Regions from separate parts of the Cellulomonas sp. URHB0016 genome, predicted to be linked through region 1. Evidence: riboswitches for the same ligand, from Rfam matches in the RefSeq annotation. Region 1 holds a riboswitch; each other region holds the start of a gene.
What was found. Region 1 has a riboswitch for S-adenosylmethionine ahead of ACVW07_RS15470 (LLM class flavin-dependent oxidoreductase). Riboswitches for the same ligand answer to the same signal wherever they lie in the genome.
Positions count from the first base shown of each region.

Region 2: another riboswitch for S-adenosylmethionine. It lies ahead of ACVW07_RS14495 (LLM class flavin-dependent oxidoreductase); the one in region 1 lies ahead of ACVW07_RS15470 (LLM class flavin-dependent oxidoreductase).
Region 3: another riboswitch for S-adenosylmethionine. It lies ahead of ACVW07_RS14535 (NADPH-dependent FMN reductase); the one in region 1 lies ahead of ACVW07_RS15470 (LLM class flavin-dependent oxidoreductase).

Region 1 is NZ_JBSRZU010000001.1:3,357,624-3,366,927, forward strand. It holds gene ACVW07_RS15425 (SRPBCC family protein) at 1-333, shown strand, start outside; gene ACVW07_RS15430 (hypothetical protein) at 558-1,523, shown strand; gene ACVW07_RS15435 (PadR family transcriptional regulator) at 1,520-1,867, shown strand; gene ACVW07_RS15440 (DUF5313 family protein) at 1,920-3,122, shown strand; gene purS (phosphoribosylformylglycinamidine synthase subunit PurS) at 3,164-3,451, shown strand; gene purQ (phosphoribosylformylglycinamidine synthase subunit PurQ) at 3,451-4,146, shown strand; gene ACVW07_RS15455 (GNAT family N-acetyltransferase) at 4,151-5,182, shown strand; gene ACVW07_RS15460 (DUF72 domain-containing protein) at 5,202-5,930, shown strand; gene ACVW07_RS15465 (hypothetical protein) at 5,991-6,518, opposite strand; SAM riboswitch class I at 6,805-6,899, shown strand; gene ACVW07_RS15470 (LLM class flavin-dependent oxidoreductase) at 6,906-8,057, shown strand; gene ACVW07_RS15475 (NtaA/DmoA family FMN-dependent monooxygenase) at 8,095-9,304, shown strand, end outside.
Region 2 is NZ_JBSRZU010000001.1:3,146,194-3,155,497, forward strand. It holds gene ACVW07_RS14465 (TIGR03668 family PPOX class F420-dependent oxidoreductase) at 1-388, opposite strand, end outside; gene ACVW07_RS14470 (L,D-transpeptidase family protein) at 394-1,266, opposite strand; gene ACVW07_RS14475 (SRPBCC family protein) at 1,389-1,934, shown strand; gene ACVW07_RS14480 (hypothetical protein) at 2,148-5,534, shown strand; gene ACVW07_RS14485 (hypothetical protein) at 5,633-5,788, shown strand; gene ACVW07_RS14490 (class I SAM-dependent methyltransferase) at 5,804-6,427, opposite strand; SAM riboswitch class IV at 6,627-6,750, shown strand; gene ACVW07_RS14495 (LLM class flavin-dependent oxidoreductase) at 6,999-8,174, shown strand; gene ACVW07_RS14500 (GNAT family N-acetyltransferase) at 8,171-8,797, shown strand; gene ACVW07_RS14505 (amino acid ABC transporter permease) at 8,803-9,304, shown strand, end outside.
Region 3 is NZ_JBSRZU010000001.1:3,157,550-3,166,853, reverse strand. It holds gene ACVW07_RS14555 (LLM class F420-dependent oxidoreductase) at 1-940, opposite strand, end outside; gene ACVW07_RS14550 (DUF1684 domain-containing protein) at 1,116-1,769, shown strand; gene ACVW07_RS14545 (Fpg/Nei family DNA glycosylase) at 1,793-2,722, opposite strand; gene ACVW07_RS14540 (AAA family ATPase) at 2,732-4,639, opposite strand; SAM riboswitch class IV at 4,892-5,005, shown strand; gene ACVW07_RS14535 (NADPH-dependent FMN reductase) at 5,021-5,593, shown strand; gene ACVW07_RS14530 (flavin reductase family protein) at 5,590-6,180, shown strand; gene ACVW07_RS14525 (LLM class flavin-dependent oxidoreductase) at 6,476-7,672, opposite strand; gene ACVW07_RS14520 (FAD-dependent oxidoreductase) at 7,669-8,802, opposite strand; gene ACVW07_RS14515 (ABC transporter substrate-binding protein) at 8,974-9,304, opposite strand, start outside.

The DNA.
Region 1 (9,304 bases):
GTCGGCGACCGGTGGACCGAGGTGCACGGTGCGGAGTGCGACGGGGACCGGGTGCCCTGGCGGGTCGTCGCGTCGTCCATCGGCTCGTCCCTGGTGGAGGTGGGGTCCCAGCGCGGCGTCCGGCAGACCATCACCTCGACCATCCACCCGCACGACGGCGGCACCCTCCTGACCGTCAAGGTCGTGTTCTCGCCAGGGCTCTCGGGCCGGCCGGGTCAGCAGGTCCTGCCGTGGCTGCTCCTGGCCGTGGGTCTGCTCGGGAAGCTCGGGGCGGCCCAGGAGTCGCCCCTGTTCGCGAACATGGAACGACGGCTGTCGGCCCACGCGCGGTGACACGACCCGGCCCGCGCCGTCGGGCGGGACGCAGTTGTGGTCATAGGTCGCCGCGCGATATATATCGCCGGTGACCTTGCCGACCGCGTCCCCTGCGTGCACCCCGTGTCGTCGCGTCCCCGGTGGTCGACCGTGACCCGGCCCGCCGACGAGGCATTCGCCCGGTCGGTCCGGTTCTGGCTCCGGGCCTACCCCCGGACTGGCGCGACCAGCGCGGTGCCGAGGTGGCCGGTGTCCTCGCGGACCTCTCGGCCTCCGGAGCCCGGAGGCTCGACCTGCGGTCGGTGATCGGTCTGGTGTGCGGAGGGCTGGCCACACGTCGGCGCACCGGACCGCCGCTCGTGGCGTACGCGGGTTACGTCCTCTTCGAGGCGCGGCTGCCCGCCGAGCACCGGCGGTGGGCGTGGCGCGACATCCAGGGCCCTCGCTACCGGGTGCGCAGGGCCGTCAGGTCCGCCGCCTTCCTGGTGCTCCCCGCCACCTCGATGGCGATGTCCGACCTCGCGCAGGCCGTCGCCTACCTGGCGTTCTCCGCCCTGGCGGTCGTCGCAGGCATGCTCGTCACCGATCCGTCGAGGCTGCGGCGTGCGGCGATGGTCCGGCACCTCGCGCCGCCCCCAGGCCGGCGCGCCGACGACGGCATCGTCCGGGTGCGGGTCTGCCGGCGACGTCTGCGGGCCCGCCCCGGTTCCACGGCCGTACTGGCCGCCGTGACGCTCGGCGCGGTCGTCTGGACGACGACGGCGTGGTGGGCTCCGCGGACGCGCACGCACGTGGGCGTCCCCCGTCCGGGCTGGCTGCCGCTCGTCCTCGTCGTGGCGCTGGCCGCCGGCCTGCTGGGCGCCGTGCTGGTGGCCCGGCGTCTGGGGGCGCTCGTCGACCTGCCGGACCAGCCGCGGCGCGTCGCCGTGGACCTGCAGCCCCAGGCGCCCGCCGGCTTCGCGCTGGCCTCGATCCTGCTCCTGGCGGTGGCCGTCCTGGAGCTCATCGGTGCCTGGGGCTTCCCGCGGTTGTCGGTGGTCGGCGCCCCGCCCTGCGTCGCGTCGGTGCCGGCTGCGCTGGTGGTGTGGCGGCATGCGCGCCGGGCGCCCGACGACGTCCGGCTGGTCAGCCGTGACCTCGTCCGGGTGGCCGTCACCGGCCGGCCCCTGCGCCCGGACACCGCCGAGGTCCTGTGGGTGGCGCGATGACGTTCCGGATGAGCGAGCAGGCGTACCTGGTCCTGGTGGCCCTCGGCGAGGAGCCGCGGCACGGGTACGGGGTGGTGCAGGCGGTGCGTGCCCTGACCGACGGCCACGTGCGGCTCGGTGCCGGGACCCTCTACGGCATCCTCGACCGGGCCGTCGAGGCGGGCTACGCCGAGGCGTCGGGCGAGGTGGTCGTCGACGGGCGGACGCGGCGGTACTACCGGCTCACGCCGGCCGGCCTGGCTGCGGTCCGCGGCGAGACGCTCCGGCTGGCCGAGCTCGCCCAGCGCGCGCAGCGCGCACTGGGCGGCCCGGCGGGCCGACCGGCGCTCGGGGGTGCCTCGTGACACCGACCCGCCACGGCCGCTTCCAGCCGTGTCTCCCTCTGCAGGAGGATCGATGACCGGCGTGGACCGGAGGTTCGAGCGCTCGGTGGCGTTCTGGCTGCGTGCGTACCCGCGCCGCTGGCGGGCCGCCCGGAGCGCGGAGGTGCAGTCGGTCGCTGCCGACCTGGCCGGGCCGGGAGCGGCCCGGCTCGACGTTCGGTCGGCCGCCGGGATGGTGGTGGGGGGCTGGGCGACGCGATGGCGCACCCGTCCGCCGCTGCACGACTACCTGCTGTACGCGGGCTTCGACCGGCGGATCCCGGCCCGCTACCGGGCGTGGGCGGCCGACGACCTCGAAGGTCCGCTCTTCGCTCTCCGCCTCGTTCTTCGCGGGCCGGCGCTGGCGGTCCTCATCGCCACGGTCGTCACAGATCACGGGCGGCTGCCGACGGACCTGACGTTCGTCGGCATCTTCGTGACGGTGCTCGCCGCGACGTGGCTCACCTTCGGTCCCCGCCGCCTCGAGTCGTTGCGGCGCAAACACCTCGTGCCGCAGCAGGGGGAGCCGGTCGTCGGGGGGACCAGGGTGTACGACTGGGTGCCGCGGGACCGTGTGGCCGCCATCCCCGGAACTCTTGCTGCGCTGCTGTGCACGGCGGTCGTCGGCGTGGTCGCGACGTCGGCGGGGATCCTCGCCCGGCACGGCGTGGTGTTCGTGGCGTGCCCGGGCGAACCCGGTGATGCCTGCGTCGAGACGGTCAGCAGGCTGCGCGACGGGATCGGTCCCGTCGGGCTCGACGCGCTCGTCGTGGCGGTGGCCGTCGGCGCGGTGGCCGCGTGGCTCGCCGCCGGGCGGCTGCGCCGGACCGTTGCCCGGCGGCCGGTCCAGACCGACCGGCGGCTGGTCGGGTTCGGCGTGCGACGCACGGCCGCGGCGGCATCCGTGGGTGCTCTCGTGCTCGCCGACCTCCTCGCCGAGGCGACGGGACGCATCGACCTGTGGGCGGCGCCGGTCGTCGCCGTGCTCGCGCTCGCGCTCCTGCCGGCGACGGTCGTCGGGTGGCGGGCGGCGCGGCACGGGCCGGCCGACCTGGCGTGGTCCGACGTGTGCCGCATGGCGTGCACCGGCCGCCCACCGGCCGTGGACCAGCGGGCGACCGGGCTCGTCGCAGTGCCCGTCGCGCTCGCCGCACACCGGGCGGCGAGCGGCGCCGCGGTGCCCGGACCTGTCGTCCCGGACCACGCCGAAGCCCCCGGGACCGACTGGCTACACTGACCGCCGACCCCCCACCGCCGCACGAGCACAGGAGCACACCCGTGGGACGAGTCGTCGTCGACGTCATGCCGAAGCCCGAGATCCTCGACCCGCAGGGCAAGGCCGTCGCGGGTGCGCTGCCGCGGCTGGGTTTCGCCCAGTTCGCCGGCGTGCGCCAGGGCAAGCGGTTCGAGCTCGAGGTGGACGGCCCGGTGACGGACGAGGTCCTCGCGGCGGCCCGCGCCGCCGGGGAGCAGGTCCTGTCCAACCCCGTGATCGAGGACGTCGTCGCGGTGTACGAGGACGTCGACGCCGCTGCCGCGACGGGCAGCGCGCAGGTCGGCGCCTGATGGCCCGCATCGGCGTCGTCACGTTCCCCGGCACGCTGGACGACCGGGACGCGGCCCGCGCGGTCCGGCTCGCCGGTGCCGAGGCCGTCCCGCTGTGGCACGCCGACGCGGACCTGCACGGGGTCGACGCCGTGGTGCTGCCGGGTGGGTTCTCCTACGGGGACTACCTGCGCGCCGGGGCGATCAGCCGGTTCGCGCCGGTGATGGGCGAGATCGTGGCGGCCGCGGGCAAGGGGCTGCCGGTCCTGGGCATCTGCAACGGCTTCCAGGTGCTCACGGAGGCCCACCTGCTGCCGGGCTCGATGATCAAGAACGACCACCTGCACTTCGTCTGCCGCGAGCAGGTCCTGTCCGTCGAGAACGTGGACACGGCGTGGACGCGCGACTACGCGCAGGGCGAGCGGATCACCGTCCCGCTGAAGAACCAGGACGGCCAGTACGTCGCGGACGAGCGCACCCTGGACGAGCTCGAGGGTGAGGGCCGCGTGGTGTTCCGGTACCAGGACGTGAACCCGAACGGGTCGCGCCGGGGCATCGCGGGCATCACCAACGCCGCCGGCAACGTGGTCGGACTGATGCCGCACCCCGAGCACGCCGTCGAGCAGGGCTTCGGCCCGGACGGCGCGCACGGCCCCCGGACGGGGACGGACGGGCTGCGGTTCTTCACGTCCGTCCTGCACGCCCTCGTCGGCTGACCCCATGACCGGCACGACGACAGGGCAGGACGCCGCGGCCCTCGCGCTGGTCGTGGTGGGCTGGGACGACCCGGACGTCGCCCGGCTGCGCGACGCACAGCAGGCGGAGCTGCGCGGCCGGTACGGCGACGACGACATCGGCCACGAGATGACGGGCGAGGACATCGTCGCGGTCGTGCTGGTGCGGGTCGACGGCGAGGCCGTCGCTGTGGGCGCCCTGCGGGACCTGGGTGAGGGCCCCGCGGACGACGCGACACCTCCTGGCACGGGCGAGCTCAAGCGGATGTACGTGGTCCCCGAGCACCGCGGCCGCGGCTACTCGCGGCTCGTGCTCGCGGAGCTCGAGCGGCAGGCCACCCGGCTCGGCCTGTGCCGCCTCATCCTGGAGACCGGCGTCCTGCAGCCGGAGGCCATCGGCCTGTACCTGCGGTCCGGCTACCTGCCGATCGACAGCTTCGGTGAGTACGTGGATGTCGTGGACTCGCGCTGCTTCGAGAAGCGTCTCGCCCCGGCCGTGCCACGAGCCCGCAGCGACGAGGGACGCCCGCCGCTGGTCACCCTCGACCACGTCGGCTGGGACGACCCCGAGGCGGTGTCGCTGCGCCGGACGATGTGGGCTTGGAGCCGCGACCGGTATGCCGACTTCCTCGCGAAGGTCCAGGACGGCACGGGCTTCGACGACGACGACGCTCGGCAGGGCGTGGGGGTGCTGTCGACCGTGGTCGCCCGGGTCGACGGGCGTGCGGTCGGCTGCGCGTCGCTGCGGGCCGGGCGTGACGGCTACCCGGAGGGCTCCGGCGAGCTCAAGAAGCTGTTCGTCGACGAGTCGGCCCGTGGTGCCGGGGCGGCTCGCGCCCTCCTCGCGGCCGTCGAGTCGGACGCCCGCGGCCTCGGCCTGACGAGCGTCGTGCTGCAGACGGGCATCCGGCAGCCCGAGGCGGTCGCGCTCTACGTGGCGTGCGGGTACCGCCCGGTGGTCCCGTTCGGGCCCTACCAGGACGATCTGCTCTCGCTCTGCTTCGCGAAGACGCTCTGAGGCCCCGACACCCGCAGCCATGACGATCCGCGTCGGCACCTCCGGGTGGTCGTACGACCACTGGGACGGCGTGCTGTACCCGCCCGGCCTGCCCGCGGCGGACCGGCTCGCCCGGTACGCGGCCGAGTTCGACACCGTCGAGCTCAACGCGAGCTTCTACCGGTGGCCGCGACAGGCCACCTTCGCGTCCTGGCGTCGTCGCCTCCCACCGGGGTTTGGCATGTCGGTGAAGGCCCCCCGCGGTCTCACGCACGCCAAGCGGCTGTACTCGCCGGAGGTGTGGTCCGAGCGGATCGCCCGGTCGTGGCACGAGCTGGGCGAGCGCAGGGAGGTGCTCCTCGTCCAGCTGCGCCCCGACCAGGAGCGGGACGACGCCCGCCTCGACTGGTTCCTCGGCACGCTGCCCGGCTGGGTCCGCGTGGCCGTCGAGCTGCGGCACCCGTCGTGGCACGACGACGCCGTGTACGCCCTCCTCGAACGGCACGGGGCCGCGTACGTGGTGATGAGCGGTGCGCACCTGCCGTGCGTCCTGCGGGCGACCGCCCCGTTCGTGTACGTCCGGCTGCACGGCCCGGACCACGACCACCTGTACGGCGGCTCGTACTCGGACGACGACCTGCGCTGGTGGGCGGACCGGATCGGTGAGTGGCACGACGGCGGCCGTGACGTGCTGGCCTACTTCAACAACGACGGCGGCGGGCACGCGGTGCGCAACGCGCGGACGCTGCGGTGGCTGCTGGGCGCGTAGCACGGGACCGGGGACGACGGCCCCGGAGCCGGCTCCTGCATCACCACGCGCGGCGCGTGGTCACAGGCTCAGACCGACGGTCCAGTCGTTCGCCTGCAGGTCGGCGCGGGAGTACGTGACCTTGCCGCGGTGGGACACCTCGATCGACAGGAACGCGGCGTCGGCCAGCTCCGGGACCGTGAAGTCGAACACGCAGTTGCCGAACGTCACGTCGACCATGGGAGCCGCGTCGAACGCGTCCGTCCACGCGTCGTTCGCCACGCGCCACTCCTCCATCGCCGCGTCGTACGCGTCGAGCTCGGCCTGGGAGTCGGCGTCGACGTCGTACTCCGGCATCTCGGGCGAGTCACCGATGGCGGAGTAGTCGGCCTGCTGCTCGGTGTGCGTGCCGACGAACCGGCCCGGCCCGAGCTGGGACGTCGCCACGATGGTCCCCGCCTCGTCCGTCACCGTGACCTGCGCACCGGGCCCGACGTCATCGAAGCCGGCCGCGGCGGAGCTGCTGAGCAGCGAACAGCCGTCCTTGGTCGCCCGCTCCGAGATGGACACCGACGTGACGGTCAGCGCCCCGGTCAACGTCCGTGCCACGGGTGTCGGCGTCGGCTCGGCGGTCACCGACACCGAAGGCGACGCCGCGAGGTGCTCACCGGGAGAGCCGGCGCATCCCGCGACGGCCAGGCACAGCAGCATTCCCGAACTGGCGAGCAAGCGACGGGCGTTCACGCGGATCCTTCCCTGGTCCTGACCGGAACATCGGCCGGTCCGGGCGCCGGCTGAGGGTCGATGACCCAGGGACATCGTGCGAGCCGTCTCGGATCGCGGGACGACCGGCCCGAACCCTAGGCAGGACGGCATCGCGTTCCTATCTTGTGCGCGCCCATCCCGAGCGACCGAGAGACCTGGCTCGTCGACGTCGCAGCAACCCCCGTGGGCAGCGGGTGCGGGTGCTCCTGCCAGGGCCGATGGAGGAACCGCATGAGTCGCGCACGCCCCTTCCGCCTCGCCGTCGAGCTGTCCGGCGCGGGGGTCCATCCGGCCGCCTGGCGGCTGCCGCACGCGGACGCCGGCCAGGTGTTCACGGCCCCCTACTGGGTGCGGCTGGCGCGGCACGCGGAACGGGCGGGCGCCACGCTCGTGGTGCTCGACGACACGAGCGCGCCGGTCCGGCAGCAGCCCGGTGCGCTCGTCGGCGGGCTCGACGCCATCGGCGTCGCGTCCCTGCTGGGCCCGGTGACGACCCGGGTCGGGCTGACGCCTGTCGTGCCGGTGACCTACCTCGAGCCGTTCCACGTCGGCAAGGCCGTCCAGACGGTCGACCACGTCAGTCTCGGCCGGGGCGCGGTCCAGGTCGGCATCGCGGCGCCCGCCGACACCCCGGGCGCGGACGACGTGGCCCGCCGGTACGACGAGCGCACGCCCCGGGGCGTCGACGCCGCGTGGCGCGAGGCCGAGGACGTGCTCGAGGTCGTCACCCGCCTGTGGGACTCGTGGGAGGACGACGCGATCGTGCTCGACGAGGCCGCCGACCGGTACCTCGACCGGGACAAGGTGCACGCGATCGAGTTCGCCGGGGAGTTCTTCTCCGTGCACGGCGCGTCGATCACCCCGCGCTCGCCGCAGGGACGTCCGGTGGTGGTGCTGCGCGGCGACGACCCGCACGCCCTCGCGGTCGCCGCCCGGCGCGCCGACGTGCTGCGGCTCGCGGTGGACGACCGGACGCCGGTCCGCGTCGACGAGGTCCGGACCGCCGTCGCCGACGCGGGACGCGACCCTGCCACCGTCACGGTGCTCCTGGACGTCGACGTGCTGCTCGGAGGGGTCGACTCCGAGGCGGGTGCGCGGCTCCGCGCGCTCGACGACCTCGCCCGCCGCACGCCGACCTCCACCGAGCTGGTGGGCGGTCTCCTCGGCGTCGCCGACGGGCTCGTCGACCTGGTGGCCCGCACGGGAGCGGACGGCGTGACGGTGCGCTCGCTCGCGCACGCCACCGACCTGCCGCTGCTGGCCGACGGCGTCGCCCCGCTGCTGCGTGACCGCGGGCTGCTCGTCGAGCCCGCCGCGGCCGGCACCCTGCGCGACGCGCTCGGCCTGGCGCGCCCCGCCAGCCGCTACGCGACGACGCGCTGACCCGAACGACCCGCCCCGACCGCTGAGAGCGACCCCCATGCCGAAGAAGCAGATCCACCTCGCCGCCCACTTCCCGGGCGTCAACCACCACACCGTGTGGACGGACCCCAGCCACCGTCCGGAGACCCAGTCGTCGTTCGCGTCCTTCCAGCACCTCGCCGCGACCGCCGAGCGTGGCCTGTTCGACTTCGTCTTCCTCGCCGAGGGTCTGCGCCTGCGCGAGCACCGCGGCCGGCTCGTCGACCAGGACGTGGTGGGCCGCCCGGACACGTACGCCGTGCTCGCGGCCCTCGCGGGCGTCACCACGCACGTGGGCCTCGCGGGCACCATCAACGCGACGTTCAACGACCCGTACGAGCTCGCCCGGCAGTTCGCGACGCTCGACCACCTCTCCGCCGGCCGGGCGGCGTGGAACGTCGTGACGTCGTCGGACCCGTTCCACGGCGCGAACTTCCGCCGCGGCGGCTACCTGGCCTACGAGGACCGGTACGAGCGGGCGCGCGAGGTCGTCGAGGCGGCCCGCGCGCTGTGGGACGCGTGGGCGCCGGACGCGCTCCGTGCCGACGCCGCCACCGGGGAGTTCGTGCGGCCCGGGTCGCTGTCGACCGTGCGGACCGGTGGCCGGCTCGTCGACATCGAGGCCGTCCCGTCCCTGCCCCGACCGCCCCAGGGGCACCCGGTGATCATCCAGGCCGGCGACTCCGACGGCGGCCGCGAGCTCGCCGCGCAGGTCGCTGACGCCGTGTTCTCGCGGCACACCGAGCTGTCCGACGGGCAGGCGTTCTACGCCGACGTGAAGGGTCGGCTGGAGCGCTACGGCCGTCGGCCCGAGGACCTGCTGATCCTCCCCGGCTCGTCCTTCGTCCTCGGCGACACGGCCGCGGAGGCCGAGGAGCGGCTGCGCGAGATCCAGCTCCAGCAGATCCGGCCGAGCGTCGCCCGCGCGTTCGTCGAGCAGGTGTGGAACCAGGACCTGTCGGCGTACGACGTCGACGGCCCGCTGCCCGACGTGGACCCGGTCGTGGACGCGCCGTCGATCACGCAGGGCAGGGCCGGGTTCTTCAAGGACCCGCTGGCCGTCGCCGCGCAGTGGCGGGCCCTGTCGCAGGCCCAGGGCCTGTCGATCCGCGAGCTCGTGATCCGGGTGGTCGGCCGGCACTCGTTCGTCGGCACCCCGGAGCACGTCGCCGCCGAGATCGACCGGTACGTGCAGGAGGACGCCTCGGACGGCTTCATCCTCGTGCCGC
Region 2 (9,304 bases), 210 kb from region 1:
GGCGCACGGTCGCCCACACGATTGCGCCGGTGGGCTCGGTCCTGTCGTACTGCGGGTACCGCCCGACGAGGGCGGCAACGGCCGACGCGTGCCGTGGACCGTCGGTGACCACGACCGCGTCGGCGTCCGCGCGCACCCACCAGAGGGCGGTCCAGTCGTCGTCGTACCCGTCGACGAGGAACGTGACCTGCGGGTTCTCGGCGATGTTCCGCAGCCGGCGCAGGGCGGTCGTCCGCTTGGGCTTGTGGTCGACGGCGTGGACGACGACGCCGTCGTCCAGCAGCGCGAACGTGACCGGCACGAGGTGCGGGACCTGGTCGCTGCCGGCGGTGCCGAGAACGGCCCGGCGGGAGGCCGCGAAGCGGGCACGGCACTCGCCGGGCTCCACCGACGTCAGCCGACGGTGACGACGGTGCCGGCCGGTGCCTGCCAGACGAGGTCCAGCACCTCGTCGTCGACCCGCACGCAGCCGTTGGACACCGGGCCCGTGCCGCGCAGGGTCGTGGTGTGGATCGCGGTGACGGCGGTGCCGGTCGGCTTGTCGTAGTGGTCGATGGTCTCGCTCTGCGTCGACAGCGGCAGGACCCGGGGCGTCGTGGTGCCGGGCTCGAGCCAGCGCACCCCCAGCAGGAACGAGAGCCCCGCCGGGGTGGGCGTGCCGGTGCTCCCGGTGGCCTTCACCGGGAAGGACTGGGAGCCGGTCGGGTTCGTGACGGTGATGGTCTGGGCGGCGGTGTCGACGTGGATGCTCCAGTCCGTGCCCGACGGCGTGGTGTCGGCGGCGCGGACCCACGCGGTGCGGCCGTTGACCTGGGCGCGGTCCTCGCTGGGCAGGGCGCCGCGGGTGGCGACGAGGACCCGCAGCCAGCCGTCGCGCTCGTCGAGGACGGGCAGCGTGGTCGGCTCCGACAGGGTCGTCGTCGGCAGGACGCCGACGGGCGTCCCGTCGGGCCGGTCGTAGGCGGCCGTGGGCCGGGCGACCACGGCGGTCTGCCAGAGGCCGAGCGCCGGGTCCGCGTTGCGTCGCGGCTGCAGGCCGTCGGTGCCGGGCAGCCCGGCGACCACGCTCAGCGGGTCGACGACGGGCAGTGTCGCGAGGTCCGGCGGAGGTGCGGGCGCGGCCGCCTTCGCCACCGCGACGGGTGCGTGCACGACGACCGCGGCGGGTGGTGCCGGGTCGACGTCGCCGGCACACCCGCCGAGCAGCGAGGTCCCGAGCGCGAGGACGGCGGCAAGCCCGAGGGTCGCGGAAGCCTGGCGTCGCACCGCTCACCTCCCTCCGTCCGCTCCATCGTGCGCCGCCCAGGGGAGTCTGCACAGCGCTGTCCACCTGAGAGCGGCCTGAGGGACGCGGGTGGCCCGGTGTCCCCGTCGCTAGCGTCGCCGGGATGGGGGTGCCGACGTCGTGGGGAGCGCGGCCTGATGAGGTCGCGCGCACCTACCCGTGCGACGACGTGCTGCCCGGCTCGCCAGTGCGGTGGTTCCGGGCGGTCGACGCGGACGCGCCGGCGCCGGCCGTCTACCGCTGGCTGTGCCAGCTGCGGCTCGCCCCGTACAGCTACGACCTGGTGGACAACGGTGGGCGGCGCAGCCCGCGGACCCGGGACCCGCACTGCGAGGACCTGGCCGTCGGGCAGCGGTTCATGCAGATCTTCGTGCTCGACTCGTTTGTGCCCGGCCGCGACCTGACCGTGCGGATCGACGACCCGCGGGCGCTGAGGGTGTTCGGGGAGGTCGTCGTGACGTACCAGGTGGAGGACGAGCCTGGCGGGCGCTCGCGGCTCGTCGCCGCGTTGCGGGGGGCCGACGGCGGGCAGCGCTGGAGGCGGTGGACCAGGCCGGTGCTGGCGTGGGGTGATCTCGTCATGATGCGCAAGCAGCTGCTGACGCTGGCAGCGCTCGCCGAGGAGGAGGCCCGGCCAGCCGCCGGCTGACGGGGTCGCCGGTGGGCGCCAGGAGCGGCAAGCCAGAACAGGTGACACGTGACACCCAACCGTGCAAAGGTGTGGGAGCGCGTCCACCGGCGGCCGCGCGCCCGGCCGGGACGGACCAGCGCAGCGACGTCCCCGAGCGAAGGACACCGCATGTCGTCGCAGACAATGACGTCCGCCCACTCTGCTCCGGGAGCGGAGGTGCACGCTGAGGGCATGGATCTCCCGATGAGCGGGCCCGTGGACCTCGACGGGCGCCGGTTCTACCGGATCACGGCGTACGACGAGCTGCCGCCGTTCTTCATGACCCTCATCGGCGCGAGCGACCTGTGGCTGTTCATCTCGAGCACCGGTGGTGTGACGGCGGGCCGTGAGGAGTCCGACCGGGCGCTGTTCCCGTACACGACCGAGGACAAGGTCGCGCACGGCGCCGGCCGCACGGGCGGCCTCACGCTGCTGCGGGTGTCCACGCCCGCCGGGCAGACCCTGCTCTGGCAGCCTTTCGCGGAGCGCCGCCCGGGCGACCCGGACGTCGAGCGCCATCTCTACAAGGACTTCCTCGGCAGCACGCTCGTGTTCGAGGAGCAGCGTGCCGACCTCGGCCTGCGCGCGCGGGTGTCATGGCAGACCAGCGCGCGGTACGGCGTGGTCCGGGGCGTCGAGCTGACGTCGCTGACGGACGGCCCGGTGGACGTGGACGTGCTCGACGGCTTCGTCGACCTGCTGCCCTCGGGCGTCACGGCGCAGACGCAGAACGAGTTCAGCGTGCTCATCGACGCCTACAAGCGGGCCGAGATCGACCCTGCGACCGGCCTCGGCATCCTGTACATGAACTCCTCGCTGACCGACAAGTCCGACCCGAGCGAGTCGCTCGCCGCGACGGTCTCCTGGCACGTCGGGCTCGCCCCCGTCGAGCACCTCCTGTCCACGCGTCAGGTCGGCGCCTTCACGGCGGGCCGCCCGGTGACCGGTGAGCGCGAGGTCCGGGGGGAGAAGGGCGCCCACCTGGTGCACGCGCGCCTCACCCTGGCGGCGGGCGAGCAGCGGCGCTGGCGGGTGGTGGCGGACGTCGACCACAGCGCCGCCGACGTGGTGCGGCTCCAGGTCGAGCTGGCCGACCGCGACGAGCTCGCCGCGCGGCTGACCGCCGACGTCGACCGCACCCGGGAGGACCTCGAGGGCCTGGTCGCGACCGCCGACGCCGCGCAGCTCACCGGCGAGGAGCTGGCTGCCGCGCACCACGGTGCGAACGTGCTCTTCAACATCATGCGCGGGGGAGTCCCGGTCGACGGGTACACCGTGCAGACGGCGGACCTGCGCGCGTTCGTGGCGCAGCGCAGCCCGAGGACCGCCGCCCGCTGCGCCGCCGCGCTCGCCGCGCTGCCGGAGACCGAGCAGATCGACGCGCTCGTCGAGCGGGCCGAGGGCACGGGCGACCCGGACCTGCTGCGGCTCGTGCGCGAGTACCTGCCGCTCACGTTCAGCCGCCGGCACGGCGACCCGAGCCGGCCCTGGAACAAGTTCCGCATCGCGCTGACCGACGAGCACGGCAGCCCCCGGGTCGACTTCCAGGGCAACTGGCGGGACATCTTCCAGAACTGGGAGGCGCTCGCCTGGTCGTTCCCCGAGTACGTCGAGTCGATGGCCGCGGTGTTCCTCGACGCCACCACGGCCGACGGCTACAACCCCTACCGCATCTCGCGGTCGGGCATCGACTGGGAGGTTCCCGAGCCGTCGAACCCGTGGGCGAACATCGGCTACTGGAGCGACCACCAGGTCATCTACCTGGTCAAGCTCCTGGAGGCGTCGCGCCGGTTCCACCCGGGCCGGCTGGAGGCGCTCGTGGACAGTGCGGTCTTCACGCACGCCGACGTGCCGTACCGCATCGCGTCCTACACCGACACGCTGCGCGACCCGGTCGACACCATCGCGTTCGACACGGTGACCGAGGAGCGCGTCGAGGCCCGGATCGTCACGGAGGGCGCCGACGGCCGCCTCGTGCACGGGTTCGACGGCGACCTCGTGCGCGTCACGCTCGGCGAGAAGCTGCTGCTCCTCCTCCTGGCGAAGGTCGTCAACCTCGTGCCCGACGGCGGCATCTGGATGAACACCCAGCGCCCGGAGTGGAACGACGCGAACAACGCGCTCGTCGGCAAGGGCCTCTCGGTCGTCACCCTCGGGTACGTGCGGCGCTTCCTGGCCCTGGCCCGGGACCTGCTCGGCGACGACCTGACGGTGACCACCGAGCTCGCCGGCCTCCTGAACGACGTGCACGCCGCGCTGGAGGCGCACGTCGGAGCCGTGGACCACGGGTTCGACGACCACGGGCGCCGCCGGGTGATGGACGCGCTCGGCGCCGCCGGCACGGAGTACCGGACGCGGGTGTACGCCGGGTTCGACGGCCGGCGCACGACGGTCGACGCCGGGACGGTGCAGGCGTTCCTCGACGTCGCGCAGAGGTACGTCGACGCCGCGCTGCGCGCCAACCGCCGTGAGGACGGGCTGTACCACTCGTACAACCTGCTCGACCTGCGTGACGGCCGCGCCGCCGTCGGGCGGCTGCAGGAGATGATCGAGGGCCAGGTCGCGGTGCTGTCCGCGGGGCTCCTGTCGCCGGAGGAGGCGCTCGACCTGGTGCAGGCGGTGCGCCGCAGCCGGCTCTACCGGGCCGACCAGCACAGCTACACGCTGTACCCCGACAAGGTGCTGCCGACGTTCCTGGAGCGGAACCGGATCACCGCCGAGCAGGCAGCGGCGTGCCCTCTGGTCGACGCGCTCGTGCGCGCCGGCGACACGTCGCTCGTGCTGCGTGACGTGCGCGGCGACCACCGGTTCGCGCCCGGGCTGCACAACGCTCGCGACGTCGAGGCGGGGCTCGACGCGCTCCCGCCGTCGGACGCCGTGGACCAGGGGCGGGCCGCCCTGCTCGACGTGTGGGAGCAGGTGTTCCGGCATGCCGAGTTCACCGGGCGGTCGGGGTCGTTCTTCGCCTACGAGGGGCTGGGCAGCATCTACTGGCACATGGTGTCGAAGCTGCTGCTCGCGGTGCAGGAGAACGTCGAGCGGGCGGTGGCCGCAGGGGCCGGTCCCGACGTCGTCCAGGGCCTGCGCGACGCCTACGAGGACGTGCGGCTCGGGCTCGGGTACTGCAAGACGCCCGAGGTGTACGGCGCCTTCCCGGTGGACCCGTACTCGCACACCCCGGCGGGCCGGGGGGCGCGGCAGCCGGGCATGACCGGCCAGGTCAAGGAGGAGGTCCTCACCCGGCTCGGCGAGCTCGGCCTGCGCGTGGAGCACGGTCGGGTCGTCGTGCGGCCCGTGCTCCTGCGGGCCTCCGAGTGGACGGCTGGGCGGGAGGTGTTCCGGTACCTCGACGTGGCGCAGCGGCGGCAGTCGGTGGTGCTGCCGGCCGGGTCGCTGGCGTTCACGTTCTGCCAGGTGCCCGTCGTGTACCGGCGCGGTGCCGTGCTGCGGGTGGTGGCCAACCTCGCGGACGGGTCGCAGGTCGCCGGTACCGGTGGGGCGCTCGACGGCGAGGTCAGCGGGCAGGTGTTCCGCCGGACGGGTGACGTCGTGCGGATCGAGGTCGAGCTGCCCGCCTGAGGAGCCCGCTGCGGTCGACATGCCGGACCCGGACGGTCTTGGGACGATGCGGGGACGGTCGTCACCCCGTCGGCCGTCCCCCCGAGGAGGTGGCCCTGATGGGTCTCTGGCTCATTCTCATCATCGTCGGCGTCGTGATGATCGTGATCGGCGTCGCGGTGACCGCAGCGAAGGTCCTCCTGTGGATCGGCATCGTCCTGCTCGTCGTCAGCCTGATCATGTCGCTGGTGAACCGCGGACGTACCCGGGTCTGAGAGGGAGCGTGGGCGTCAGGCCCGCGCGACCCACCAGGACCGGCGGATCCGGTCGAACACGTCGAGCGAGCGACGTGCCTCGCCCTGCATCGAGACGAGCGCCGGGTCCGCCGGGTCCTCGGGGTGCGCCGCGGCGGCCTGCCACATCGCCTGCTCGAAGCGCCGCCACCCGGGCTCGTCCCGCTCCACGACGTCGGTGAACCCGGTCGCGACGAGCTCCGCGCGCACGTCCTGGCGCAGGCGCGGCGACACCCGCTCGTCGTCGAGGTCGTGTGCGACCCAGCCCGTGAGCACCATGCGGCCGCCCGGTGCGACGACGCGGCGGAGCTCGGCGAGACCCGCGGAGAGCGGCTCCGCGAACTGGACGGAGTCGACGCTGACGGCGGCCGTGACGGAGGCGTCGGGCAGCCCGGTGGCGTCGAGGCCCCCGAGGACGAAGCGCGCCGCGACGCCGCGGTCGGCAGCGCGCCGCGAGGCGACGGACAGGGCGACGCGGGAGAAGTCCACACCGACCAGGTCCGCTCCCGAGCGGGCGGCGAGCTCGACACCCCAGGCGCCCCGCGCCCGCAGGCCAGGTCGAGCAGCGTGTCGCCCGGTCGCAGGGCGAGCGCGTCCGCGACCGTCGGCACCGCGGACCACGTGAGGACGCCGTCGGTCTGGACGCCCGGCGGCAGGCCCAGGGCTTGGGCCTGGAGGCGGTCGCGGGTGGGGAACTGCTCGATGTTCGAGTACCAGGTGTCGAAGTAGCCGGCGTCGGGCATCGGTCCATCATGCCGTCTCATCATGCGAACGCCGGTTTGACCAGTGAGGACGTCCGGCGTTTAATTCCGACTAACAAGGTCAAGATTTCCAGCGCGAAGCCCCGGCTTGCTGGACGGCAACCCTCCCGCGCGGCGGGGTGCCCCGGGTGAGGACCTGGTCGTGGACGGGCGGTGACGCCCGGACCGCGGCAAGCGACGCGAATCGCACCGGCAGCGCCGGTGCACGAGAGGACGGACCATGAGCGTTCCCCGCTCCGTGAGCAGCACCCGCACGCTCGCGTGCCCGTCCTGTTGTCGCCGCTGACCTGAGCAGCGCGCCGGCACCGCCGCCGGCCCCCTGACGCCGCGCCCGCTTCCTTCGGCGCGGCGCACCTGAGCGCACCGACGTGCGCCGCTCCAGCGACCTCGCGCACCCCACGCACCCCCATGCAGCGAAACGGACCCTCGCCGTGCCCTTCTCCCGACACGCCCACATCGGTATCGACCTCAGCGACACCGGCGCCCGCGCCGCCGCCTGGCGCGACCACGGCTCGCAGGGCCAGCGCCTCTTCGACCTCGACAAGCTCACGGACCACGTGGCCGTCGCCGAGCGCGGCACCCTCGACTTCGTCGTGTTCGACGAGTCCTTCGCGCTGCACCCCAGCCGGAACACGACGCTGCAGGGGCGCCTCGACGCAGCGCTCGTCGCGGCGCGGCTCGCCCCGCGCAGCTCGGGGATCGGCCTCGTCGCCCAGCTCGACGCGACCCGCACGGAGCCGGGCCACGTCGCCCAGGCCGTCGCGACCATCGACCGCGCGAGCGGTGGGCGGGCGGCGTGGCAGGTCGGCATCGGGGCGCTCGACGACGTCGCCGTCGACGCGGTCGGCGGCGAGTGGGACGGCCCCGTCCGCGAGGTGCCGCAGCCCGTCGACGGGCGGGGCACCCGGTTCGTGGACGTGGACGGTGTGCACTTCGCGGCCCCGCAGGCCGAGCGCGCGTCGCGGTCGCCGCAGGGACGGCCACCCGTCGTGGTCCGTCTCGACGCGACCGACGGGATCGACGCGCACGCCGTCGACATCGCGGGGCGGGTGGCCGACGTGGTCCGCGTCCGGGTCGACGACCGCGGCGTCGCGGCGGCCGTGCGGCGGCGGGTCCGTGACGCCGCCGTCGCGCACGGCCGCGACCCCGACGCCGTGCGTGTGCTCGTCGACGCGTTCCTGCTGCTGGCACCGGACGCCGCGAGCGCCCGCGCCCGGCTGGAGCTGCTCGCCGAGATCGGCGACGTGCGGCCCGAGGCGGGCGTGCTCGTGGCCCTCGGCACGGCGGTCGACGTCGCGTCGCTCGTCACCGAGTGGTTCGCGCTCGGTGCCGCCGACGGGTTCACGTTCCGGCCGGCCTCGGTGCACACCGACCTGCCGGGGCTGGTCGACGCCGTCGTGCCGCGGCTGCGCGGTGCGGGCGTGTTCCGCGACAGGTACCCCCGGGGCGGCACCCTGCGCGGGACCCTCGGGTTGCCCCGGCCGGTGCGTCGCGCCGGTGTCCGTGCGGGCGTGACCGTGCAGCGGGCGTCCAGGACCGCGCGGCCTGCCGCCGCGTCCGGTGCGGGTACGCGGGTCGGCGCCGGTCGCTCGGCGGCCGCCCGATGAGCACCCTGACCAGGGCGACCGCGACCGAGATCGCCCGTGACGCTGGCACCGCGCCCGAGTTCCGGTCGGTGCCCCTGCACCACCCGAGCGTGCGCCCCATGCTCGACGAGCTCGCCGTCGAGTACGCGTCGAGGTACGCGGACCGGCTGCGCGTCGCGGACCTGCGTGCCGAGCTGGAGCGGTACCCCGCCCACGAGTTCGCCCCGCCGCGCGGGGAGCTGGTGCTGCTCGTCGAGGACGGCGGCGCGGTCGCCGGTGGGGCGTTCCGCCGTCGCACCGAGCCCGAGCTGGGGGACATCGCCCGGTCCGCCCGGCCCGGGGGACGTGACGAGCGTGGCGTCCCGGTCGTGCCGACCGCGGAGCTCAAGCGGATCTGGACCCACTCCGCGCACCGGCGGCGTGGCCTCGCCCGGCGGGTGCTGGCCGAGCTGGAGCGCCGGGCGCTCGCGGCCGGCTACCCGCGCCTCTACCTCACCACCGGGCCACGGCAGCCCGAGGCGGCGGCGCTGTACGTCCGCGCCGGCTACACGCCGCTGTTCGACACCGCGGCCGACCCGGAGCAGATCGGCCCCCTCCCGTTCGAGAAGTGGCTCGTCCCCGACCCCCAGCCCACCGAGAGGTGACCGCCGTGTCCACGGTCTCCCTGCCGCACGACGAGCCGCGCACGGTCGTCGACCGCACCCCCGCCCGCCCGACGACGGACCAGCCCCGCGTCGTCGGCGCCCGCCACCCCGGCCGCTGGGTCGCCACCGCCGTCGTCGGTGTGCTGCTCGCGATGGTCCTGAGCTCGCTCCTCACCAACTCGAAGTGGGAGTGGGGCGTGGTCGGGCAGTACCTCACCTGGCCCTCCGTGCTCGAAGGGCTGTGGGGCACCCTGCGCCTGACCGCCGCCGCGGCCGTGATCGGGTTCGGCCTCGGCACCGTGCTGGCGCTCATGCGGCTGTCCCGGTCGCCGCTGCTGCGCGGCGTGTCCTGGGCGTACACCTGGGTGTTCCGGTCGGTGCCGCTGATCCTCCAGCTGCTGCTCTGGTACAACCTCGCGTACCTCTACCCGACGATCACGCTCGGTGTCCCCTTCGGCCCGTCGTTCACCGGCTTCGACACGCTCGACGTGATCGACAAGTTCGGCG
Region 3 (9,304 bases), 200 kb from region 1:
TGATCTGGGGGGCTACCTGACTCGCCACCAGCTCGAGGTGATCCAGGTCACCCAGATCGAGAACCTGCAGGTAGACGCGGGAAACGCCCTGAGCGGCCAGCTCGCCGAGCCGGTCGACCGCCTGCGCCACCGAACCCGCGATCCCCTGCCCGCGGACCTCCTGCGGGTCGCGTCCGATGGCCCCGGCACGACGGGCCACCTCGGCGTCGTCCCGCCCCACGCACACGACCAGCGCCACCGACAGCGTGAGGCTCGCGGGATCCCGGCCCGCCTCGTCGCACGCCCGCCGTGCGTTCGCCAGCTTCTCCCCCACCACGTCGAACGACGGGAACGAGAGGTTGAGCTCGGCGGCGAACCGGGCCGCGAGCGCAGGGGTCCGTCGCGGCCCCAGGCCACCGATGATCAGGGGCACGCCGGGCTTCGTCGGGTCGAGCGGCGAGCGCTGCACCGGCTTGGGGAGCGCCGGCGAGTCGACGAGCGTGTACTCCGCGCCGCTGTGGCTGAACGTGCCACCGACGGGGGTCCCCCACAGGCCGGTCACGACCTCGAGCTGCTCCTCGAGGAGCCCGAACCGCTTCTCGGGGAACGGGATCCCGTACGCCTCGTGCTCGCGGGCGAACCAGCCGGTGCCCAGCCCGAGCTCCACCCGCCCGCCCGACATCTGGTCGACCTGCGCCACCTGCACCGCGAGCACCCCCGGGTGCCGGAAGGTCGCCGACGACACGAGCGTCCCCAGCCGGATCCGGCTCGTCTCACGCGCCAGGCCCGCGAGCGTCGTCCAGGCGTCGGTGGGCCCGGGCAGACCGTCCCCGCTCATCGCGAGGTAGTGGTCGGACCGGAAGAAGGCGTCGAACTCGAGGTCCTCGGCGGCCCTCGCGACGGTGAGCAGCTGGTCGTAGGTGGCGCCCTGCTGGGGCTCGGTGAAGATGCGCAGATCCATGCGGCACACCCTCGCACGAACCCGCACGGCACGTGCGCGGTCGGCAGGGGACGACGCAGCGTGCCGGCATCCGGCCCCGGATGCGCTGCGACGGCGGGTACCCGCCGACGGGCCGGGCCCGTCCGCGCGTACCCGCTGACGGGCCCGGCCCGGCCGTCCGTGGCACGGTGGGCCTGTGCCCCACCGACCTCGCACGTTGCCCGGGCCTGCCGCCGACGCCCTGGCGGTCGCCGACTGGCGGCGCCGGGTCGCGGAGGCGTACGCGGACGTGCGGCACCTGGCGTCCCACGACCCCGCGCAGGCCCACGCCGTGTGGGTGCAGCGCCGGGACGAGCTCTTCGCCGAGCACCCCGCGTCGCCGCTCGACGCCGCCGCGCGGGCGTTCTTCGCCGGTCTCGACGTGGCCCCCTACGACCCGGCGTACCGGTTCGAGGTGGAGGTGCGGCCGGCCGAGCCCCAGCGCCTCGAGATCAGCACCGAGACGGACGGCCTGATCTCCTACGAGCGCATCGGCACGGTCGAGCTCGGCGACCTGGGGCATCTGGCGGTGTGGGCGCTGCACGGCTACGCCGGCGGCCTCTTCCTGCCCGTGCGGGACGGGCTGGCCGGGCACGACGGCGGCACGTTCGGCGGCGGCCGCTACCTCCTCGACACCGTCAAGGGTGCCGACCTCGGCCTGTCGCACGGGCTGCTGGTCGTCGACCTCAACTTCGCGTTCAACCCGTCGTGCGCCTACGACCCCTCGTGGAGCTGCCCGCTGGCCACGCGCGCCAACACGATCGCCGCACCGCTGCCGGTCGGCGAGCGGGTGTTCGCAGCCGCGGTGTGAGCGGCGCGCGCTCCTGACACGGGTCAGCGCTGGCACACCGGGCAGCGGTACAGCTTGCGCCCGGCCATCTCCTCGACGACCACCGGCGTCCCGCACACCCGGCACGGCTCGCCGCCGCGCCCGTACACCCAGTGCCGCAGCGCCGGGTCGACGACCGCCGCCACCCGGCCCTCGTCGTCGAGGTCCTCCCGCGTGAGCATCACCCCGGTGCGGATGCCGTCCGCGAGCAGCACCGCCCAGTCCTCCCACAGGGCCCGCCCGACCTCCCGAGGGACGAGCCGGCCAGGCGTGTGCGGGTCGAGGCGGGCGCGGAAGAGCAGCTCGGCGCGGTAGATGTTGCCGATCCCGGCGACCACCGACTGGTCCATGAGCAGCTGGCCCACGGCGACGGACCTCGACGTGAGCCGGTCGACGACGACCTCGCCCGCCGCCGCGAGGTCCGTCGCCGTCGCCGGGTCCGGACCGAGGCGATCGACCGCGGCGCGGGCCGCGTCGGGGTCCAGCACCTCGCAGGCCGACGGCCCCCGCAGGTCGGCGACCGTCTCCGTGGTGGCCAGCCGGACACGCACCTGCCCCACCGGGTCCGGCGGGAAGTGCGCGAGCAGACCGCCCTCGGCGGACGGCTGCTCGCGCTCGTCCTCGCCCATCCGGACCGCCCGGCGCAGGCGCGGGGCGCCCATGCTCCCGGAGGAGTCGCCGTCGCCGACCGACGAGACCGTGCCGTAGAAGTCCCACGCGCCGTACAGGCCCAGGTGCACCCGCAGCACGTCGCCGGACGCGAACGCGCAGAACAGCTGCTTGCCCACGGCCGACGCCCGCACGAGCTGCTGCCCGTCGAGCCGTCGTGCGCCCGCAGCGAACCGGCCCTGCGGCGAGGAGACGGCGACCTGCCGGCCGACGAGGTCGCGCGTGAAGCGGTGGGCGATGCGGTGGACGGTATGACCCTCGGGCACGCCCGCAGGCTAGTTCACGAGCGAGCCGCGCAGCCCTCCGGCGGTCGGCGCGGCCGACGAGGCCGCCACCCGGACCCGCTCGAAGGACGACGCCTCCTCGAGCTGCGGCACCGGCGGCAGGTCGCCGCCCGTGAGGTGCGCCGCGAGCAGCACGTCCGTGATCTCGTCGCCCAGCAGCTCGTGACGCTCCAGGAGCGCGTCACGCAGCGCCTCGACGAGGTGGCGGTTGCGGGACAGGAGCCGGCGGACGCTGGACCGGGCGTCGTCGAGCACGGTCTCGAGCTGCTCGCGTGCCTTGCCGTCCGCCAGGACGGCGTTGACGAGCGGGCGGTCCGTCGCGAGGAACGACACGAGCGAGCCCGTCATCCCCGCGGCGCCGACCATCTGCGCCGCCGTGCGGGTCGCCGCGGCGAGGTCGCTGGCCGGGCCGGTCGTGGTCTGACCGAAGAACAGCTCCTCGGCGACCCAGCCGCCCATCGCGATCTGCACGAGCCCGCGCAGGTCGCCCTCGGACCGGGTCCACACCTCCTCGCAGTCACCGTGCGCGAGCAGCCCGAGGGCCTCGCCGCGGCGGACGATCGTCAGGACCTCGAGGTGCCGGTTCGGCGCCACGAGCCACGCGGTCACCGCGTGCCCGGCCTCGTGCGTGGCGATGAGGCGTCGCTCGCCCTCCGTGTAGCGGACGGGCTGCCCGATGCCGACCATCTCGGTGATCCGTGCCGTCTCGACGTCCGCGAACGACATGGTCAGCGAGCCGCGGCGCAGCGAGTTCACCAGGGCCTCGTCGAGCAGGTGCTCGATCATCACCGGCGTCCAGCCGTTCGTCGCGGCCGCCACCCGGTCGCGCGCGACCGGGTCGTCGAGCTCGGCGTCGTGCGAGCGGCGGGACAGGAAGTGGTCCACGAGGGCCCGGCGACCGTGCGCGTCGGGCGACACGAACGTGAGGTGGCGGTCGAACCGGCCGGGACGCAGCAGCGCCGGGTCGAGCGAGTCGGCGCGGTTGGTCGCGGCGATGAGCAGGATCGGTGCCTTCGAGGGGCGGCTGCGCGGGATCTGCCGGTGGGCCGGGAGCAGCAGGTTGATGCGGGCCACCAGCTTGTCGCCGAGCTTGGCGGCACCGGTGGGCTCGTCGAACGACTGCATCTGCACGAGCAGCTCGTTGACGACGCCGCCGGTGCCCTCGCTCGTCATCAGGTTCAGGACGGACCCGCGGTGGGGGTCGGAGCCGCTGGCCGACACGCCGGCCGACGAGCTCGCCGACTGCATCCCGCCACGCCGCAGGCCGATCGCGTCGATCTCCTCGATGAAGCCGATGGCACCGCCCTCCGCACGGGCCGCCTTGCGGAGCGCCTTGAAGTACGCGCGGATCTTCTTGGCGGTCGCGCCGTAGTACATGGACTGGAACGACGTCGCCGACACGAAGAGGAACGGCACCCCCGCCTCGGCCGCCATGGCCTTCGCGGTCATCGTCTTGCCGGTGCCGGGCGCTCCCTCGAACAGCAGCCCACGACGCGGGGTGCCGCCCATCTGGTCCGCGAACTGGCGGTGCGTCTGGAACAGGTCGATCGAGCGGCGCACGTCCTCCAGCACCGGGTCGATGCCGATGACGTCGTCGAGCCGCACGTCCACCTGCTCCGGCCGGTACATGACGTGCGGTGAGCGCGACGTGCCGACGGTCGTCAGGAGCATCACCCCGAGCAGGCCCGCGAAGAACAGCGCCGGGACCAGCACCAACGGGTCGACCGCGGGAACGGCCGGCACGATCGAGCGGCCCATGAGGGCGCTGACGATGACGTAGGCCTCCGCGGCGATCAGGACGGCGGCGAGCCGGTACACCCGGCGGCGGCGCATCCGTTCACGGTCGACGGCGATGTCGTGGGCGCCACGGCGGATCGGGGAGACGAGCTCTTCGTTCACGGGGGCGCCTTTCACGGTCCGGCACGCATGAGCGGTCGCGCATGCGGGTCGCCGCACGACGAGCGCGGCCAGCCCATGGTGGAACCGGGCGAACCGGACAGCAATGCGGGAGGAAACGGACCACTCGAACGGCTCAACGCCCCATGCGGTGCCGCGCACCGTCCGCTCGGACGGCCTTCCGGGTGTCCGCACTGCGAGACATCCCGCACAAGCCCTTGCCGCCGCCGCAACCGCTGGTACAAACCGCGGCGAGGTCACGAGCACCAGCGCGAAGCCCCGGCTCGCTGGTCAGCAACCCCTGTCACGACGGGGTGCTCCGGGAGATGACCTGGTCGTACCCCACCCGGGGTGCGGCAATCGTGATCGTGAAGGAGCTGCACCGTGGTCCACCCCCATCCGTCCGTCGTGGCGCTGGTCGGCAACCCCCGACCGGGGTCGCGCACTCGCGCCGCCGCCGAGCACCTCGCCCGGCGGCTGGGTCCGGCGCTCGCCCCCGACCCGTCGGACCTGTCCGGCCCGGCGGTGCCGTTCGCGACCGTCGACCTGGCCGACCTCGCACCGGAGCTCTTCGCCGCCGACCGGCCGCGCGTCGACGAGGCGCTGCGCCTCGTCGCGTCCGCCGACGTGCTGCTGGTCGCGACGCCCGTGTACAAGGCCTCGTACACCGGGCTCCTCAAGTCCTTCCTCGACCTCTACGGCCCCGACGGGCTCGCCGGGGTCGCCGCCGTGCCCGTCGTGGTGTCCGGCAACCCCGCGCACGCGCTCGTCGGGGAGGTGCACCTGCGCCCCCTGCTCGTGGAGCTCGGCGCGACCGTCCCGGCCCGCTCGTTCACCGTCACCGAGGCCGACCTGGCCGACCTCGACCCGGCCGTCGACCGGTGGATCGACCGCGCCGGCGAACCCCTGCGCCGCTCCCTGGGCGGTGTCGCGACCCTCGCGGAGGTGCTCCGATGACCACCGAGATCCTGCGTGCCCTCGACGCCGACCTGGCCGAGCAGGACGAGCCGCAGCTCACGCCCGACGAGTACAAGGACGTGTTCCGCCGGCATCCCGCGGGCGTCGCGGTGGTGGCGCTCGTCGACACCTCGCCCGAGTCCGACGACGGCCGTGACTCGTTCGAGGGCGTCGACGGTCCCGGCCGGCTCGTGGGCTTCACCGCCACCTCCGTGATCTCGGTGTCGGCCGAGCCGCCGCTGCTCGCCTTCTCGCTCGCGTCCACGTCGTCCTCCTGGCCTGCGGTGTCCCGGGCCCGGACGCTCACGATCAGCTTCCTGTCCGGGTCCCAGGACGACGTGTCCGCCCGGTTCGCCACCCACGGCATCGACCGGTTCGCCGCCGGCGGCTGGACCGCCCTCGACACCGGGGAGCCCGTCATCGACGGGGCCGTGTCGTGGGTCCGCGGCCGGGTCGTGCAGCGCACGCCCGTCGGCGGGTCGTACCTGGTGTCCGTGCGGGCCCTGTCCCACGGGACCCACGACGTCAGGCCGCTCGTCTACCACGACCGGACGTACCACCAGATCGGCGACGACTACTCGATCTGACCGCCCGACCCACGACGCCCGCCCCCTGGCCGCACGGCCGGAGGGCGGGCGTCCCGCTTCCCACCAGCCACCCGCACCCGGCCGCCCGGCCACCGGGCCACCCGGCCGCCCGGCCACCGGCCGCCCGGCCCACCGCCCGCCCGGCCCACCGGCCGCCCGGCCCACCGGCCGGCCGTGACACCGGTGCTTGGTGGTGAAGGGCGGCAGGAACTGCCGGTCTTGCCCCCCTGTGCCGTTCTCACCAGCGACGTGCCGCGGCCGGCCCAGGGCACGCGCGGGTCCGCGGAAGCTGGCGTCAGGCGGTCGTGGTGGCCAGCGGGCGGGTCGACGTGGCCGGCCAGGCGGCGGCGAGGAGCTCGTACGAGCGTGCCGTGTCGGCCGGGTCATGGGTGATGGTGGTGAGCAGGAGCTCGTCGGCGGCGGTCACGCGGGCCAGCGTGGCCAGTCCGGCAGCGACCTCGTCGGGCGTCCCGACGAAACGGGTGTCGACGCGGTCACGGACGAGGTCCTGCTCGGCCGCGGGGCGGTCCGCCCACCGGGTCGTGGTGCCGGGTGCCGGGTACGGGATCGCGCCCTCGCCGCGCCGGATCGACAGGACCCACTCGGCGAACGGGTCGGCGAGCGCGTGGGCCCGCGCCGCGGTGCCGGCGGCCAGCACGTCCGCCGAGACAACCACGTAGGGCTCGTCGAGCACGCCGGGCCGGAACGCGGCACGGTACTGCTCGACGGTCTCCAGGACCGTCGACGGGGACACGTGGTAGTTCGCCGCGAGCGGCAGGCCCAGCTCACCGGCGACCCGGGCGCTCTCGCCGCCGCTCGACGCGAGGACCCACAGGGCGAGGTCCGAACCCTGGGCGGCGGGGACGGTGGCGGGGCGGCCGACGTCCGTCCGGGCGGCGCCGCGCACCACGTCGAGCACGGTCGAGAGCTCGGCGGTGAACGACCCGGCGGCGCGACCCGCCCCGACGAACCGGACCTGCGCGAGGATCCGCTCGAGCAGCGGACCTTCGTCGAACGCGACGGGCGGTGTCGCGGGGACCAGGAGGCCGTCGACCACGCGCTCGGGCGTGGGTGCCGGTCGGGTTCTGCGGGCGGTCGGTGCCGCACCCGCACCGTCCGCGGTGCCGGCCGGGGCCGGCGGCGGGAACGACGACCGGCCGAGGCCCAGGTCCACGCGGCCGGGGTGCAACGCCGCGACGGTCCCGAACTGCTCCGCGGCGACGACAGGGCTCGTCGAGCCCAGCAGCACGGCCGCGGACCCGACCCGGATCGTCGACGTGGCACCCGCCACGAGCGCCGCGAGCACGGCCGGCGCGGCGGACGCCACCCCGGCCGCCAGGTGGTGCTCGGCGAACCACACGCGGCGGTAGCCGAGCCGTTCGACGAGCCGCGCCCGGTCGACGGCGGCCCGGAGCGCCTCGGCACCGGTGCCGCCCGCCCGGACAGGGGCGAGGTCGAGCACGGACAGCGGGACGGGGCGGTGGCCGGTCATCGGTTCTCCAGGGGGGCGGTGCTGAGCGAGCGGACGGCGCCGGCGGTGCTGACGCGGCGGACAGGGCCCGCGAGGCGGGCGGGGCGGACGGCGCCGGCGAGGCGGGCGAGGGCGAACGCGGGGTGTGCGGCGTGCGCGGGCTCGTCGGCCGGTTCCGTCGCGAGGTCGGCCAGCAGCCGGCCGACGGCGGGTGCGAACTTGAACCCGTGGCCGGAGAACCCGGCGGCGACCACCACGGGCCCGCGGCGGTCGAGCACGAAGTCGCTGTCCGGTGTGGTGGTGTACGTGCAGGAGACGGGCGCAGGGACGGTCGGGTCGACGCCGGGCAGCCACAGCTCGGCATACCTCTGCAGGTCGGCAAGCTGAGCGGGCTCGGCCGTGAACGACCGGTGGTCGGGGTCCGTGACGGGTCCCACGCCGTGGAAGCCCACCTTGATGCCCTCACCCGGCGTGGCGAGCCCGTAGGTGCCGCTCGGCCAGGGCGCGGGGTCGAGGGGCTGATGGGTGAACGACGGCCACGCGCCCTCGTCGGGTGCGCCGGGCAGCAGCGGGAAGTGCGCGGGCTGCTCCTGGGTGACGATCAGCGACGGGGCCAGGTCGAGCCCGAGCAGCGGCCCCACGAGCCCCGCCGTCCACGCGCCCACCGCGACGACGGCCGAGCGTGCCCGGACCGCTCCGGCGGACGTCTCGAGCAGCACGCCGGACCCGTCGGCGACGACCCGGTGCACCTGGACGCCGTGCCGGACGTCGGCGCCGTGCGCGCGCGCGGAGGACTGCAGCGAGGTGACGGCACGGTCCGCGTGGAGCCGTCCGGCGGTGGCCGTCTCGTGCAGCACGGACCCCTCGAACCGCAGGCCGGGCCAGCGTTCCTGCGCCGCCGCCGGTGTCAGCCACTCGTGCGGCACGCGTCGGGCCGCGAAGGACGCCGCGATGCCGTCGTGCCGCACGCCGTGGCTCACGCCGCCGGTCAGGGTGAGGACGGTGGGATCGTCGAGCGTGCGCCACAGGTGGAGCGCCTCGACGGCGAGGTCCACGTACTCGGGCCGGTCGTAGGTGGTGCGGTAGATGCGCGACGCCCCGTGCGAGGCACCCCGCACGTGGCCCGGCTCGAACCGTTCGAGCAGCAGCACGTCCCGCCCCGCGCGCGGCGAGCTGCCAGGCGGCGGCGGATCCCATGACACCGCCGCCGACGACGACGTGATCCACGACGTGCACGAGCTCCTCCGGGCGTTCGCGAGAGAGAAAGGTGGTCGGCCGGGTGTCCCCCGACTCCGGCCGACCACCGCGAGCGACCGGTCGGGTCACTCGGTCTTGGGGAGCCCCGGCGGGTTCGTCTCGGGCTTCTCGATGGCCTCGGCGGTGAGACCCCAGCGCGCGAGGACGTCGGCGTACGTGCCGTCGTCGAACGCGTGCTGCAGGGCCGCCGTGACCGCCGGTGCGAGCTCCGAGCCCTTGAGCGTGGCGACGGCGATCTGCGCCGTCAGGGGCCAGCCGCCGTTGAGCGTGCCGACCACCTTGTACTGGTCCGGCGCGGTCGCGGCGCTGTAGGCGAGGCTCGCATTGGGCCCGACGTAGGTGTCGAGGCGGCCCGACTGCACCGCCAGCAGCACGTCCGAGTAGGCCTCGTAGTAC